4 regions of the Terribacillus sp. JSM ZJ617 genome follow, and region 3 is predicted to be linked to each of the others. Evidence: riboswitches for the same ligand, from Rfam matches in the RefSeq annotation. Region 3 holds a riboswitch; each other region holds the start of a gene.

Evidence for each region. A riboswitch is a leader RNA that binds a small molecule or an ion and turns the genes downstream of it on or off. The one in region 3 is predicted to bind cyclic di-GMP.
Region 1: it holds a riboswitch for cyclic di-GMP, as region 3 does, so the genes downstream of both, ACH6C1_RS17510 (hypothetical protein) here and ACH6C1_RS11940 (HD-GYP domain-containing protein) in region 3, are expected to answer to the same signal.
Region 2: it holds a riboswitch for cyclic di-GMP, as region 3 does, so the genes downstream of both, ACH6C1_RS04105 (hypothetical protein) here and ACH6C1_RS11940 (HD-GYP domain-containing protein) in region 3, are expected to answer to the same signal.
Region 4: it holds a riboswitch for cyclic di-GMP, as region 3 does, so the genes downstream of both, ACH6C1_RS15715 (hypothetical protein) here and ACH6C1_RS11940 (HD-GYP domain-containing protein) in region 3, are expected to answer to the same signal.

What each region holds. Positions count from the first base shown of each region.
Region 1 covers NZ_JBISEQ010000006.1:185,207-189,502, reverse strand. Annotated here, with positions in the region: gene ACH6C1_RS17525 (PKD domain-containing protein) at 1-905, shown strand, start outside; gene ACH6C1_RS17520 (hypothetical protein) at 1,064-1,363, shown strand; gene ACH6C1_RS17515 (helix-turn-helix domain-containing protein) at 1,639-1,887, shown strand; cyclic di-GMP riboswitch class II at 1,878-1,960, shown strand; gene ACH6C1_RS17510 (hypothetical protein) at 2,091-2,399, shown strand; gene ACH6C1_RS17505 (hypothetical protein) at 2,612-3,169, shown strand; gene ACH6C1_RS17500 (hypothetical protein) at 3,236-3,538, shown strand; gene ACH6C1_RS17495 (hypothetical protein) at 3,538-3,840, shown strand; gene ACH6C1_RS17490 (hypothetical protein) at 3,841-4,296, shown strand, end outside.
Region 2 covers NZ_JBISEQ010000001.1:850,805-855,100, forward strand. Annotated here, with positions in the region: gene ACH6C1_RS04095 (hypothetical protein) at 1-411, opposite strand, end outside; gene ACH6C1_RS04100 (glycosyltransferase family 2 protein) at 398-1,627, opposite strand; gene ACH6C1_RS04105 (hypothetical protein) at 1,624-2,397, opposite strand; cyclic di-GMP riboswitch class II at 2,436-2,519, opposite strand; gene ACH6C1_RS04110 (glycosyltransferase family 2 protein) at 2,560-4,296, opposite strand, start outside.
Region 3 covers NZ_JBISEQ010000003.1:81,596-85,891, forward strand. Annotated here, with positions in the region: gene ACH6C1_RS11925 (amidase domain-containing protein) at 1-712, shown strand, start outside; gene ACH6C1_RS11930 (tRNA (cytidine(34)-2'-O)-methyltransferase) at 768-1,241, shown strand; partial or broken gene ACH6C1_RS11935 (helix-turn-helix domain-containing protein) at 1,404-1,607, shown strand; cyclic di-GMP riboswitch class I at 1,679-1,764, shown strand; gene ACH6C1_RS11940 (HD-GYP domain-containing protein) at 1,814-2,842, shown strand; gene ACH6C1_RS11945 (PrkA family serine protein kinase) at 2,939-4,296, shown strand, end outside.
Region 4 covers NZ_JBISEQ010000005.1:53,736-58,031, reverse strand. Annotated here, with positions in the region: gene ACH6C1_RS15730 (pyridoxal phosphate-dependent decarboxylase family protein) at 1-14, opposite strand, end outside; gene ACH6C1_RS15725 (methyl-accepting chemotaxis protein) at 296-1,420, opposite strand; gene ACH6C1_RS15720 (hypothetical protein) at 1,465-2,175, opposite strand; gene ACH6C1_RS15715 (hypothetical protein) at 2,218-2,586, opposite strand; cyclic di-GMP riboswitch class I at 2,694-2,780, opposite strand; gene ACH6C1_RS15710 (hypothetical protein) at 3,369-3,545, opposite strand; gene ACH6C1_RS15705 (methyl-accepting chemotaxis protein) at 3,910-4,296, shown strand, end outside.

The DNA.
Region 1 (4,296 bases), on a different contig from region 3:
TTAAATTCACTGATAAGTCGTCTGATGCAGAAAATGATAAGCTTACGTATCTCTATGAGTATCGTATAAAAGGAACAGAACAATGGACTAAGATGAGTACAGAAGCAAATCCTGCGTTCACTTTTAAAAGCGTTGACGAATACGAAGTAAGGTTAACTGTGACAGATGAACATGGCGCTAAGGATAGCGAAACTGAGACTGTTACAATTAAGAACAATCTTCCGGAATTAACAGTTACTTATACTCCATCAACAGTGTATGAAGGAGATAAAGTATCTATATGCTTGAAGCCTACCGACAAAGATAATGATCCATTAGACATCGAATTGAAGATGAAAAAAGGAAATGGAACTCTAGAATCTGTACTTCAAGAGAATGATATGAAGAGCGGTCAAAGCTCATGTTATACAATCGATAAGGTAGAAAAAGATGACTATACCTTTATTGGCATTGTAGATGATGGTTTTGACAAAGTGGAAGTTCCAGTTGTAATTGTAGTAAAAGCCTTAACTCTGGAAGGATTTGTAGAGCACACGGACAAATGGAATGAAATTCATCAGGAACTGGGCAACAAGCCTGAAGATTTCTATTCTGGTGAAGCATTCGTACTAAAAGCGAATACATCACCTTATCCTGTCACAAACATTGAGTCTAGGTTTAAAGGCTACCAGGAGAATAGCAGCCTATTCAGAAAAACTGTTAAAATGCAAATGGATACAGATACTGTAGCTAGCGGCGAATTGTATGAAGAAAACTTCTTGAAAGGATCTACAGCCTTGAGAGAAGGAGAAGCTACATTCGAATTTGTTGTTACCTATGCTAATGGTGTTGTAAAGACTGATACAGTTACAGTAAATATCATAGGAGACGTATATGATGTTCTGAAATTCCATAAAAGCTTCTAACTAGCAGCATTTCTACCATTTTAGGAGCGTTAAAAGTGCAAACCCGCTATTGTTTAATGTAATGGCGGGTTTCTTCTCTGAAAAAATATTGAATCTTTAGTACTAGTTATTCGTATACAAAGGGCAACATCCTACCACTTACAAAGGAGCTAGAAAACATGAGTGATATCCCGTTCACTAAACAAGAACTAATTGATGTAATTGCTTCTGCAGATGATACTATTGACAGCAGTGTTGTAGTGACTAAGGATGGCCAAGTCTTGGTTGTGTCACTTGATGAAGCGCAAGCGAACCCAGAAAATTATGCAGTGCGACATGAGACATTTGACGCTGGCAACGATTTCTTAGGCTCTAATGCAAGTGAAGATCCTGTTCATATCGAGAGGACTTTTTCAAGCCTAGTGTACGCTTGGGAGAAGCATAAAGCAACAGGACAATCATCTGTCTACGCTGATTGAATTTATATCAAATGGACTCTGCACCGTTTTGGTGTAGAGTCCATTTTGTTTCTGATTATTACCAATAAACAAATTAATAACTTCTGTTGCTTAGGAAAGTCAATAACAAATTGTACTATTTAACAATCAACCAGAACTTTATTTTCTATCTTTTGGAATAAAACTGTGATAAAATTACTACAAGTTGTAGATTAACACAAAAATATTCCTTTTAAGAAACCGGATGTAACTTATAGTCTGTAGAAGTACTTTTATGGGTATACTATCATTTGCTTATGGAAGAACTTGAAAAGGCGCTATATAAAGGCTTAGGCATTATTGTGAAGCAATTAAGGATACAAAAAGGCTTGTCTCAAGAAGAACTTGGAGCAATGTGTGGATTACATCGTACATATGTCAGTGACATAGAGCGCGGCCGGAGAAATGTTTCACTACTAAACATATATAGATTATCTGTTGCACTGGGCGTTCATATGTCGGAACTGCTGCGTTACAGGGTACTTACCGACGATAAGGATTTATAGGGAGCGAAGAAAGGTTGATGTATATGGGCACTTATGCAACCTGGAGCTACTAGTGCAACCGACCTTCTCTTTAGCTAAAAGAAGGTTATTTTTTTTTCAAAATTAAATTATGAAATCTTACAACGGTGCTATTAATTATGTATTACGATTAAATAAATCATATTAGGGGAATTAAAACATTTTAAAGGGAAGGTGTTCTCGTAATGTTAATTGGAGCAAATAAGCAAACCAGACTTCTGTATAAACGTACATACTTTATGTTAAATAAAGAGGAATATGTTGAATTAGTAACTTTGTCTAGCGAGATTAGAGATTCTGAACAAGATATATTAGAAGGTATGAAAGTTTATAAAACTGATTCAAGAGAACTTAAAATTAACGAATTGAATTCAAAAGTAAGTGAGTCACTAACAACAGAAAAAGTAATTGAACACGTTATCGAATTGGATCAAATTCAATTTGATGATTTAGCAAATAACAACTCTGATCTGTTTAATTATGGATTGAACTAACAATTATATCTCTGTTATAATTCAGCTATAAGATATTATCTTAATTTTTATTGCAATCGTATTGCGATTAGCTGTGTTTACAAATTAGAAAAGAGCCTTTGGGCTTGGTTTTTACATTAAAAAACCAAACCCAAAGGCTTTTTTTTATGCCTTTTAGGGGGTGATTCATGAGTTCATGTATTAATAACTAATATTAAGAGAGGATGCTTGTAATGAAAAAATGGGGCGAAAATGATGATATTTTCGTAATTACGGTGTTTATCAATCAAAGTATGAATGAAATTAAGAGGGGTTTAGCCGGTGTAAGCTATGATCAGCGAACTAAGAGTTATTTTGTGCAGGCTGATGATATAAGTTTTGAGATTTGTCCTTTCAACTCACAACCTAAGAATGGACTATCCGCGATTAGAGTGTACTCAAATGCGAGTGCTGAAGCAACTTCATATATATTTGATATGGTTCTAGGCTGGGCATCTCCTATAGTAACAGGTGTTGAATTACAGTATAAGGACCAAGACAAAGTAGATAGAATGTTGCGTGAGTTAGAGAAAAGCAATAAACACAAGACAATTGATCCAAGAGGTATGTTCTGTAAAGATGGAGCATATTTCGTAGTCGGTTTAAATCAAATGTTGATACAAAAAAGAGCCATTCCAGGAAAAAAACTCAAGGTATATGAAACCCTACAGCTCATAGAAGATTTAGGGAAACAGCTAGATATCAACGATGATTTGAGTCTGCTGACAATCTTGGATCAGAGTTATGCTTAAAAAATAGATTAGAGGCGGCTTTAAGAAAATTTTCTTAAGGCTATTTTTTATGGGAGGAAATTTAAGATGATTATAAAAAATTCAGAGTTACTTAATACAGGAGGCAGATGTATGGTGCTACACATTAGCGTAAGGGGCCATGCAGAGATAAAATCCATAACAATAAATGAAGAAGCAATTGTAGCTTGGAGTACACCTCAAGATCATATGATATTCGATTTAAATGATCTTATATGGGAGACAGACGATTGGATGGATTTACGTAATTATTTTGATGAAAAAACTTCAGCTGCAATACACCAGTTATGGAATGACAGTTGGAAATGGTATGACCACAAGAAAAACAAGAGTTTAGGAGATGAGATTTGATGGGAGACAAATTATATATCCTCGTGGACTTGCAGGATTTGGATGATCGTAGAGTATGCAGCTTGGAAGAAGCAAAGGATACTTTAATTAGTATTTGGAATAACTCTGAACCTGATAATGATGAAGACGAGGCGGAATTTGAAAATAACCTTAATGAGCACATAGCTAACATTAAAGCTGCTGATGCTGTGAAATTAGATGGCTACTTGCTTGGGATTGACCATTGTATTTGTAACAATGAAGAACAGTACCTGGAGTTAGTAAGGCAGAGGCAAGAAATGCTTCAGGAAGGAGTACTATAAATGAAAAAAATGACTGCAGCAGATATGATGCAAGAACTCGTTGAAAGCGGTATGTATATTCAGCTTAAAACAAAGAAGCGTCACCTCGAACAGATTAAAAATGTAGTTAAGGAAGAGTTGATAAATTCAGAAGTTAAAAGGCATGAATTTATAAAACAAGGTATGGTTGCAAAATTTGTACCTAAGCAAGTCAGTAAAATAGATACTGTTGCTCTTAATACTTATCTGAATGACTTAGGTTATTTGAAAGGTGTTGTTGAGCTTGATCACGCTCTTTTAAAAGACAACCTTTTTATGGCTGAACAATTAATGGATTATAAAGTTCCAGGCGATTGTACAGTCGTTCCTTATTTCAATAAGATAGGGAAGCAGCTACTTAAAAGCCCGATTACTATAAGCCAAGGAACAATAAAAGAGCATCTATTGAGCTTTAATATGATTAATAGAGAATATAAG
Region 2 (4,296 bases), on a different contig from region 3:
GGAATTATGAAACTGTTCTCCCCCTCTTAGCAGTGTTCTTATTATCCGGTAATCGTCTACTGAAGCATTTGCAGTTACATCTTCTTCAAGCTGCCACTTTAGAAAAATGCCCTCATCGGTATTGACTGTGAAGTTAGATTGAAGCAGGAGAAACTGCTCCTCAAATTCTTGGCTATCTCCGACTATGAGTAAATATTCCATGTATTGCCCGAGGCTTTCAAGAAGGATAGGACTAGTGTCGCGTTCTCCATCTCCATAGCTAGCAATGAAACCTTCTTTGTTCTTGTATTGTTGTTTGACGGTACTAGTAACTGTTTCCTGGTCAACAGAAGAAGAGAAATTTAAAAACAAAAGAAGGCTACAAATCAGCAGCAAAAGTATTTTAGCAACATAACTTTTATGCTGCATCATCCTTAAACCTTTCTGTTTTATCCCACTTAATTGTTTGCTTAGTCAGCCGGCTCCATATATAAGAAAGTCCACTCCGTAAAAGCAGTAACAGGAAGATCTGAGCATAAGTGAAATACATGATTAAGCCGATAAGTACATTAAAGGGGGTAATAGTCCTTTCAAGCACCATTGCACTGACGACCTGAGCAGTATAAACTACATAGCTCATAAACCAGAACAACAGCAAAGGAGATTCAAAATCGGGCAGGTTGACACCTAGTAAGCTTAGAATGAACCATGTATTTGAAAATAGCAGCATTAATACAAATAATAAATAAGTCAAAACATGCTGGAAGCTATGGACAAACGTCTTTCCTTTCCAATAACTCCATTCATGAAACGATTTCTCCAATAGATAGATATTACCTGTCAGCCATCTTGTACGCTGTCTGACAAAGATACTGATTTTCTCTGGTTCCTGTTCCCATGTTCTAGAGTGGTGAACAACAGGTAATTTCCACCCTAAAGCCGTCAGCCTGACAGTAAGTTCTGCATCCTCGGCAAGAGCATACAGGTCATACCCCCCAGCTTCCTGCAGAACACTTCTTCGAAGCAGCATGTTCGTTCCTGCCAGGGAACCTGTTTTAAACATCTTCCATCGACCACTTTGCATTAATAGCTGAAAGACCTGAAATTCGATCGAGATCATTCTAGTCAATACGTTTCGGTCTGCATTGATAGTCTTAACATAACCCACTGCTCCTCCAGCGTCAGGAGTACGTTCTGCAGTGTGAATCAATTCCATCACACTGTCTTCAGCGGGCTGATTATCTGCATCAAAGACAATGAAATAATCAGATGTCGTTACAGATAACCCATAATTAAGTACCCTTGATTTTCCTTTCGGAGACCCAGGAGGGACTTTTAAATAATGTATACGGGAGAAAGTGCTGCTGAATTTTAGAATGATCTCCGCTGTGTCATCTGTAGAGGAATCATCCAAAACATAGACATCCAATGCTCCTGGGTATTTTAGTCGGATCATGGCTTCTAAAGTCTGCTTTATCACGACTCCTTCATTATGTGCAGGAATTAAAACAGCGATAGAGGGATAGGAAGGTAATGTAATTTCTTCTTTCCTTTTCAATCGCTGTAAAACGCCAGCGATTGTAAGAATGGAATAATAGATGAGCAGAATCCAGAAAAAGGCCATAACTGCTACTAGAATAATCTTCATCCTGCTGCTCCTTTGAATGGCTGGGTTATCTCTAAGATAGACTCTATCTCTTCCTCCAGTACAGTTTCACATATGAGAGGAGGATCAATTAGATTAAATTGATTCCGAAGTTTACCCATCAATCTGTCAATTACGATTTGACATCCTGCTTCATTGGTGTTCTGAAGGAAGATAAGGAATTGCTCTTCTTTTACTTGTGTGACTAAGTCGAATTCAGCGCGTATCGAGCTTAAAATTCCCTCACTTACAATGTGGGAAATAGAGCTTGTTGTTTCCAGGACTTTATCAGGAGTAACGATGGAAGCAAAAACATAATAATTTTGTTCATTACGTCGTCTCGTCCCGGTCGAAATCAACTTCACACGACTCTTAAATTCAGTCAAAGTTAGTAATTGGGAAGAACCAGCATATTTTTCAAGTGCTTGAATCTTCTCTTTTAATGCTATATTTTCGTTACGATAGCGTGATGTTATCCCATAGGTAAGCCAAATTAAAACCATGCTAACAGTTACGAGAATATGGCGAAGCAAATAATAAACCTGTTCTGTCAAAGATGCATGCGTGAATAATGCATAGAAAAGTAGAAAGAAACCAAAAGAAAGACTAAGCAAAAGCAACGTGATAAATTGTTTGGCAAAGCTTCCGGCGTGGATGGAAAAAATGGCTAAAAGCAGAATTAAACCATCGGTCAAAGGAATAGAGGACGATGCTGTAAAGGATAATGCCATAAAACTACATAAAAGAAATGTCAACAAGATCCGGAGTTGCATGTAAAACCTACTTTCTTATTCAAAATAAAAAACAACCGCCAATAAAATGGCGGTTGCACTAGTAGCTCTTCTTTACCCAAGTGCCCACATACAGATAAAGAGTCGAAGCTTCATTTTCTATTGTCATAATATATCATTTATTGTATAGATGTCCATATTTATTTACCCAGTATTCGATTCAGCTGTCTCTGTCAGGAATCGCAAACCTGCTAAATATTTTCGTCCGCGTTTTTGCACCCATTGGACACGTACATCACTTTCGCGGAAGCTGTTGTGATTGGCGTGCAGACGCAGTACTTGACCTGGTTTAATCGGCTTCTTCAGTTCGATTTGGCATCCGCTCAGACTGTAATCAATAAGCGTGGTTTCTATTTTACCAGTATCTGCAAAATAGAGGACGCCAGGAACCGAGATTGTTTCCCTGATGCTTTGCCGCTCGGATTGTTTTGGTTCGGCTTGTGTTTGACGGAAGAAGCGGGAAACTGCATGCAATAGTGTTGAATTTACATATTCCCTGCTAGTATATATGTCTGGTGCATCGACGAACAGGAGTTTGATAAGGGCACGGTACTGTTCCTGCGTGACATCCTGGAAGGATACGCCTGCATAATAGCTTTTTCCTTGCTGGGAAACCCAATGCTTGTGAAGCTTCAAGCCTTGTAGCGGACCTGAGGAAAGCGTCAGCGGACTTCCGGCTGACAGCAGATGGGCTGCTTTTGCATCAGGCAGTTCCAGCCTTGCGCCATATTCGCTTAAGTCAATGATTCGTATGGAATGCTTCTTCTCATCAAGACTATTCACAAGCTCTGCTTCCAGCGTCACATCAAAGCGCTCTGCTTCTCGGAAGCGCGGCCGTTCCACCGAAATGATCAAAGCCATGACAAGTGCGACAGCATTGTATAGCACCCAGAAAATATTGATATAGAGCATTTCGACATTATCGTAAATCTGTATAGGGGTAAACAAATCTATTCCGATCATAATCATACTAGCAATGCTCATCGCAAGCAGAACTACATATGGTGTGCTTGTCCGCCAGAGAAAATGCCGGCGATTATTCACTATTCCTTTGCGGGTAACATTGAATTTGATCGATTTTCGGAAGAATAGTTCCGTTAGAACAGATACAGCCATGTAAGGGGCGAGTGCCACCTCATAAATGTGACTCCAAATCGTCGTCCGTTTGTTATCTGCCATGCGGCGGAACGCGAGCTGTGACGATAGGAACGCCGGCAGCCAGAACAGCAATAGAGTCGAGAAATCGGTTTGCAGACTATAGATGGAGAACAGCAGGAACAGCAATGGTGCCAGTAAATACACCATCTTATAGATTCCGAAGAACCAATAATGAATTCCATCCATGTACAGCAAGCGCTGCATGAAGCTCAAACCTTTGATTGTGAGCGGATTCCATTTTCGGATGACTTGGATATTGCCTCGGCACCAGCGGTCGCGCTGCTTTAGAAGGTCAGCGTACGTTTCAGGGGATAAGCCAACAGCTAATGCTTCATTCACAAAGACCGTTTTTTGCCCATTTGTCTGGAGAAGCATACCTGTTGCCATATCCTCGGTTATGACGCCCGTTGCGAAACCCCCGATTTCCTCTAATGCACTTCGGCGGAACAAAGCATTGCTTCCGACATACATCGTCGCATTGAAGCGATCCTTTCCTTCCTCCAAACGGCGCATGAAGAAGTCTTGTTCATTCGTAATATTATCCTCGAAGAACAGATTGTACTGGAATGCGTCTGCATTATAGAATACTTGCGGTGCCTGGACGAATGAGACTTTGTTATCGGTAAAGTAGCCAAGCGTGCGTTCAAGGAAATTGGCGCGCGGTACCATATCAGCATCCATCGTGACGATGATCTCGCCGTCTGTTTTTGTCATTGCATGGTT
Region 3 (4,296 bases):
CCTGAGCGAAGAGCATGATGGGGAAGAGGATATCATTACCTACCGCTTATGTGCAACTTTTCTCGTGCATAAGCAGCATGCTACGTATCATGAAGAAGAAGTGCATACACATATAGCCCGTATGCGTGATGGGCAGATCATTCATAATGAGCGGGTAGAGGATGCTGTCCAGCCTCATGTCCAGGGACTTGTCGTTTATGAAAGCAATGATCAGGATTTTGACCGGCAATTCACCTACGACAGACGAGCGGCGGTTCAGTATGCCGAGCGATGGTGGAATGATTATAACCCTGCCTATAAGAAATTTGAAGTAGACTGTACAAATTACATTTCACAGTGCCTTCGGGCGGGCGGAGCACCAATGCGGGGAGAACCGGACCGGAATTCGGGATGGTGGTTCAATGGGGAAAATTGGAGCTATAGTTTCACAGTGGCGAATGCTTTGCGGTGGTATTTGAGCGGATCAAAACAAGGGTTACGAGGCAAGGAAGTAGCCGATGCAAGACTGCTGCGGCCTGGGGATGTGATTTGCTATGATTTTGAGGGCGATGGCAATTTCAACCATAATACGATAGTGGTAGCCCGGAATGCACAAGGAGAGCCTTTGGTCAATGCACACACCGCCAACAGCAGAATGCGTCATTGGGCTTACGTTGATTCACCGGCATATACAAAGAACGTTGTATATAAATTTTTCCAGATTGGGCTATGATCTCTGCTATGCTATACTGGTAAGGTTGAAAGTAGAAAAGCAGAGGTGAAAGTATATGCCAAGACATATCGTACTATTCCAGCCAGAAATTCCAGCTAATACAGGGAACATTGCTCGTACCTGCCTTGCGACAGATACGGCTTTGCATCTGATTCGTCCGCTTGGTTTCTCGACGGATGACAAAATGCTGAGAAGGTCAGGATTGGATTATTGGCATGACGTGGATATCCATTACTACGATAGTATAGAAGAGTTATATGAAAAATTTCCGGAAGGTGTCTTTTATTATATAGAGAACTTCGGTACCAAGTATTATTCAGATTATGATTTCAGTAACACAGATCAAGATCTGCTATTCGTTTTCGGACGGGAGTCGACTGGCATTCCAAAGGATTTGCTAGTAGGAAAAGAGGAGCTATGCCTTCGTATTCATATGACAGATAAAGTTCGATCTTTGAATCTGTCTAATACTGCTGCAATTATCATTTATGAAGCTCTTCGTCAGCAGGGCTTCGATGGGTTATCCTAAACTGCACCTTGTGTGCAGTTTATTTTTTATAGTTGTTTAGACATGGATAAAAGGGGGCAAATATAGTACTTTAACCTGTTTTATTTGGTAGCATTATACTAATGTCACTTATATCCGGTGGATTTACTGAGGTAACGAGGTATAATGGAGTGCATGAATAATATGAGAGATTACACGCTATTGCTTCGGACATTTGGGGATAAGCTTCGATATCTGAGAAAAAAACAGATGCTGACACAGGAGGAATTGGCTGGCATGGCGGGTTTTAATCGATCGTACTACTCCGATATTGAAAACGGCAAGCGAAATATTTCTTTTGTGGGCATCAGTAAGTTGGCAATAGCACTGAATGTGGAAATGGTGGACCTTCTGCCAACAAAAGAGGACTATTATAAGCTGCTTGATTTGTCAGCAGAATACAACCAGGAAACAATTACATACATATACGGCAGCACTGTTGAAAGGCAGTTACGCAAAACTTGAGGGGCTAAGGAATGAGATTCTATGCCAGCCAGTTGCGAAAATGGATTCTCAGGCTGCCAGATCTGGCAGCTTTTTTTTGAAAAAGGAGAATGAAATTGATCTTAAAACGTAAACGCATCCAAGATATACTACTAGGTGATTTTTTGGGCAGTGACATTGTCCTGGCAGACAAGACAAAACTGGATAAAGGGACAGTCATTACTGCAGCATTACTGGAACAGCTGAAGCATAACAGAGTACCGTCCGTCATCGTGGAAACAGCGGAAGAAGAGACTTCTGATCCATTTAGCAAGACAGATCGTCTTCAGCAGATGATTCTGCAGCTACAGGAGAAAGAAATGGATCATCAAGCAACATATAAACGAAGTATGGAAAAGCATTTTTACACAAATTTATCTTATATCGCTTTTGAATATCGCTATGGAAAATTGCTTTATGAGGAAGAAAGCATCCGTTTCTTGAAGGACCTATACATCAAAAGCCTGAAGACGATGGGAAGAAGCAGTCTTTGGCATATGCTTGAGCAAAGAGATCCGTACGCTTTCATCCATTCCATGGACGTTTTTGTGATCGGCACGATGCTCGCTTATCATATGAATGTCGTGCAGCTGGAACTTTGTGCAACAGGATATTTATTTCACGATATCGGCAAGCTTGATATACCTCGTGAAATTCTTGATAAAACAACGTCACTGACAAAAGAGGAATATGAGATTGTACAAACACATACGGTCAAAGGAGAGACACTCCTGCACCAGGCAGGTGAGCCTTTACTCGGCCGCTATGCGCGAAGTCATCACGAACGGCTGAATCGACAAGGCTATCCGGATGGTGCTTATTTGCCGGAACTAGGAGTGGATTTGCAAATATTAGCTGTCGTCGACACGTTTTCTGCTTTGACCCTTTCCCGCACTTATCGGGAAGTCCTTCCTGCAGCAGAAGCTATTCAGCTGATGCTGGAAATGTCGGAAGCATATCCAAAGAAAATAGTGAAGAAACTGGCCCAGCTGATGCATATATTCCCTAACGATAAAAAGACACTTCAGCTTGACGATGTCATGCTGGATAAATATACGAATGAGTCGTATATGGAAATAGGATGGAAGCAGAAGCCGTAAGCGTCGTTTATGGATTTGCTGGCATGATAGCCAAACCCTGGGCATACATTAAGGTAATCGCCTTTTGTTTAACAATGCCTGGGAGGTTAATGAATGATGAATATATTGGATAAGGTACAGCAGTATCGCCAGGAACAAGAGAAGCTCCACTGGGAAGGAACGCTCGCTGATTATCTGCGTTTGTTGAAAGACCGGCCTTATCTTGCTCAATCTGCACATTCCCGTGTATATAATATGATCAAGCATAAAGGCATTGAAGAAGAAGATGGTGTGAAAAACTATAGCTTCTTCAAGGATGCATTATTCGGTTTGGAAGAACCGCTTGAAAAGCTGGTAGAAGAATACTTCCATCCGGCAGCTCGGAGACTGGATGTACGCAAACGGATTCTCCTGCTCATGGGACCGGTAAGCGGAGGGAAATCCACGCTCGTCAGCCTGCTCAAACGAGGGCTGGAGGAATATACACTGACAGATGAGGGTGCAGTTTATGCCATAAAAGGCTGCCCGATGCATGAGGATCCGCTCCATCTTATTCCTGTTCATCTTCGCAAGGAATTCGAGGATGAATATGGTATCCGGATTGAGGGGAATCTTTCCCCATTAAACCTGATGCGTCTGGAAGAAGAGTATGATGGAAGAATAGAAGATGTCGTTGTTGAACGAATTTTCTTTTCCGAAGATAAACGATCAGGAATCGGTACATTCAGTCCTTCCGATCCAAAATCACAGGATATTGCCGACTTGACTGGTTCCATTGATTTCTCCACAATCGCGGAATATGGATCAGAATCGGATCCCAGGGCTTATCGCTTTGACGGAGAGCTCAACAAAGCTAATCGCGGCTTGATGGAATTTCAGGAAATGCTGAAATGCGACGAGAAGTTTCTTTGGCATTTGCTTTCATTGACGCAGGAAGGCAACTTCAAAGCCGGCCGCTTTGCGTTAATCAGTGCGGATGAGTTAATCGTGGCGCACACGAACGAATCAGAGTATCGTTCATTTATTTCCAATAAGAAGAATGAAGCATTGCATTCCCGGATGATCGTCATGCCGGTTCCTTATAATCTTAAGGTGGATGAAGAAGAGAAAATCTATCAGAAAATGATCTCGGAAAGTGATATTAAAGATGTCCATATCGCACCGCACACACTAAAGATTGCTGCGATGTTCACAATTCTTACGAGATTGAAAGAATCGAACCAAGGCGGTATCAGCTTGCTGAAGAAAATGCATCTTTATAATGGGAAGCAGCTGGAAGGATTCAGCGACGCAGATATCCAGGAACTGAAAAAAGAACACAGCGATGAAGGGATGAGCGGCATTGATCCGCGCTATGTGATCAACCGAATTTCCAGTACGATCATCAAAAAGGAAATGCGTTCGATCAGTGCATTGGATGTACTCCGTTCCTTGAAGGATGGGCTTAGCAGTCATGCATCCATATCGAAAGAAGA
Region 4 (4,296 bases), on a different contig from region 3:
TGAATTTCCTTCATTATTTTACCTCCTAATGTCTAAATATTTATAGAAATTACTGATTGCAATTTTATGTTTTAGGTAGAAAGGGGGAATGTTAGCTATAAGAACAAATTAAGACAAGCGCAAGTAATTTTCTCATAAGAAAAAGATCCCCTCCTTTAAACAGATCAGAATGCTCTCTTTAATCTGTTTACTAAAAGGGGATCATCCCATATTAGATAAATTATGGAGAAGCCAAATATTTTCATTCGGTAAGGCGAATAGTCAAACTGCTACCTTGACCTTTTATTCTGGCATTTTAACTCGCTTTTACTTCCTTTGCTTTAACATCATCATTCTCTTTTAGTAGTTCGCCTACTACGTTTTTGTGGTTTATAAGATTTCTTGCTTTCTCAACAAGGTTTTGTATCGTATGAAGTTCCTCATCATTAATCTCAATTAGTTCCTCAAACATCTCCACCGATTCTCGTGAGATAGATGCAATCTCAACGATTGTTGTCATGATCTGTTGTGAAGCAGTAGATAATTCTTCTGTGTTTGCAGAAGAGTTCTCGTTGTTTTCAGCAATAATTTTTGTAGTAGATAGTATCTTTTCGAACATATTTCCAACCTCTAAAATGTCTGCATTCGTATCTTTAAATTCTTCGGTCCCCTGGTTCATTGACTTAACCACTATAGCTGTTTCTTCTTGTATATTTTTCACGATATGTGATACTTCTGAAGTAGATTGGCGAGTTTGTTCCGCTAATTTTCTTACCTCATCTGCAACAACAGCAAATCCTTTACCATTTTCGCCTGCTCGAGCAGCTTCTATCGCTGCATTCAGCGCCAGCAGATTAATTTGTTCAGAGATCTCTGTAATCACCTTAACAATACTGCTGATTTCATAAGATTTTTCTCCAAGTTTGTTTATTGCATTAGAGGTTGTATTAACTGTTTGATTAAATTGATCCATCTTTACCAAGGAATCTTTTAGTTTCTCATTTCCTTGCTGCGTCAATTCTAGCGTAGTAATGGATTGTTCTGAAATCTGATTAGATCTAACTGATAAATTTTCTATCGCTTGTGTCATTTCTTCCATGGAGGCAGCACTTTCTTCTGTGGCTACTAATTGTTTCTCTAATCCTCTGCCTACCTCGTCAATTGCTGCTCTCACAATATCAGCTTGTTCAGAAGCATATTCACCTGTTTCCGCAAGATTTACGCCTTTTTCATTCACATCTTTTGATAACGACAGTAGTTCCTTTTCTATATGGCTGCAGTTCTCAAGCTGCTGCTCATTCCCAACGCGATTCAAAATAATTTCATCGCCACTGCCTAAAGTGTTTAATTGTGCACGACGTTTCAGTGCAACATATTGGTAAGCAAAATAACCTAAAGCTATCAATAGAATGACTATTATTCCTATCAAGTAAAATTCCATGATAAATTAAACTCCTACTTTCTGTTTCAATCAGAATTATATTTTTATAGTTCTCTTATAATAATGTATGTTCCATCAGCTACATTCGAAGGAATGGCTTGCAGTTTGCTATTGTCTTTATACATATGAACAATATGATTACCTTCGATATCTTGGTATTTTTTCATGTCGTGATATTTTTCCATCACACGAATCGATTTAGGGTTTGTCGCTTCGCCCACTACTGCCTTCAGCCCCTGCTTCGCTGCTTTTGTAATCAACCTATTTCCTAATTGCTTAATTACTTCATGACGCTCTTGTTCGGCTATCACGCCCAACATAAATAGGTGCAACATATCCCCATTGGAAATATCTTTTCCGCTACGTCTTTTATAATCTTCGATAAAGCGTTTATCTACGTCTTCCAGTACGTGAAGAATAACATTCATATCATAGAAAGAACCTTCGAATACATCCTCTCCAATAATTTCGGGTGCATTGGTATCTCCGGCAAGGACACCTACAACATGATTATCACTGTCTAGAGCGACTGCACAATATCCTTGGTCTACAGTTGAATCCAAATAATCCTTGGTAAAAGCATAGAAATCTTCATACGCTATACTTAATTGTCCAACCATCGGTTCCTGAACCCATTTCCCTGCAACATCTACACCAATAAATGTACGGGCGAGACATTCGGCAGCTTTTTGAATCATTTCTGTTTGATTCTTTGTTAAAATTTCATATGTATACAATTCCTGTGTTGCTTGCATGTTTTAATCTCCCTTTTAACTGCAAATTTGGCGAACCGGATGTTACATAGAATGATTTACTTTATCCATAAACCTTCCCGTGAATTCAATTCTTTCAAGGGCATTCCTAATTTGCACTTGAGCAATTTTAGAAGAAGGTTTTATTACAATTGTATCTTTAAAACCTAAAGTAGAATAGAATTGCATTGTTTGTTCCAACTGCGGTACAACCTTCGAAGGTACAGGCGTTTGATGAGTTCCATCGACAACAAAAGTATAATCTTTTCTAGATACTTTATTGATTGTATCCTGCAAATCGACCATATATCCTTCTGCATCTTCCTCCCTCATTAATCCATGTACCTGGACATGTACTTCTTTGGCATTTTCATCAATCGCCATCTTATACTTCTTTTTATCTACTACTATCATTTCGTTCGCTCCTTTTTCTATATGCCTGATAAAACTATAATTACCGCTTAAGTGTGAAAAAAAGCTATCCTAATATAGACAAGGATAGCCAATGATATAATTTCATACTTGGCAACCCGACTATCATCATCCATACGGATATTAGACTCGTAGCTTTGCGTCCCTATCTTTCGATAAGTTTGCCTAATAATTTTGATTTATAGTTCTAAATACACCCCGCCATAACTTCACGTTCCCTTTCGCATTATAAATTACTCATATTTTCTTGTCTAATTATAACTGCTTCTTCTATTTATAGGTGTATTAATTCATCAACCACCATTTCACGGATGCTGTCACAGGTCTAATTTACTATACATTAAAACCACCTGCCTCCCTTATATCGGTCAACTACAGACAATTTAAATAGAAATTGTTAAATGTTTAAAGATGTTCACGATATAGCATCGTTCCAGCTAGTTCAAAAGAATAAGAGAGTCCTCATACAAACATTTAATCAACATTCCAAATATAATTGTTAACCAAAAAATCTCACCTCTGTTTCTCAATCTCAATTGGCTGGGTACTACTCGATTAGCTTTTATCAAAACAGAAAAAATTGAGCTTTGCCTCTTGTAAAGCTGTACACTTAGTAACTGCCTATATGTCTTATTCCTACCACTCATACTTTCACTAATAAAAGAATGTTTTTATAGTGCACCACTTTAATTCTAAATGGGTGTCATGTAGTACTGAATTTAAAAAAGGCGAACCACAAAGGAACGCCTTTCAGCCACTATATATTATTCAGATTGATCTGTATCTTCTTCTCTATCATCAGTATCTTGCTCTTGATCTTGGTCCTGCTCTTGTTCCTCCATTTGCTCATCATCAGCTGGATCTTCATCGTCACCATCATTACATGCCGCCAACATAAGAACTGAAACCATTCCCAATGCTACCATCCATTTTTTAAGCATTGAAACCTCTCCCTTTAAAAAATTAAGGTACATAAGTAAGATACCAGAGGACTGTTAAGAAGAGGTCAATTCATTGTAAACAGGCTGTTAATGAGAACGATCATTATTGACGCTAATCGACATGAAAGAGGCAGTTATTTAACAACTTTAGTGAGCTACAGATTAATCTGTAGCTTTTTAATTGAACTGAAACACCTAGCTCTCTTGTTATATCTCGTAAAAGCCTTTAAGATTCCCTAGGCTGGTCGATATATATACCGTGCATATTAATTAATCAGAAAGGAATATCTTGGTTTGGGAGCCTTAATAGTTTTGAGCAGCTAATTAATATGTAGAGCTTTTTTTATTAGAAAGGAATTTAATCGTGAAAATCAAAACAAAACTTCTTGGTATAATTTCAATTTTAATATTTTCCTTATTACTAATTGGAGTTTCATCCATTTTCATCAATTCTTCCATTACAAAGAAGAATGATATCCTAAAGGATAAAATGGAGTTTCAAAACAAAATCAAGCATGTCCAATATAGGTTAGCTGGCCTATCGAATGATGAAAGAGGTTTTCTCATCACTGGCGAACAGGATTTCGCTGATGGAATGGAAGAGAAATCCGAGGATATCTTCTCAACTTTAGATCAATTGGAATCACTCATCCACAATAAGGATTATTTGACGAACGTAAATGATATTCGGGATAACTTCTCAGAGTTTTGGAGTATGAATCAGGAAGTAGTAATACAATTTGCCTCCAAT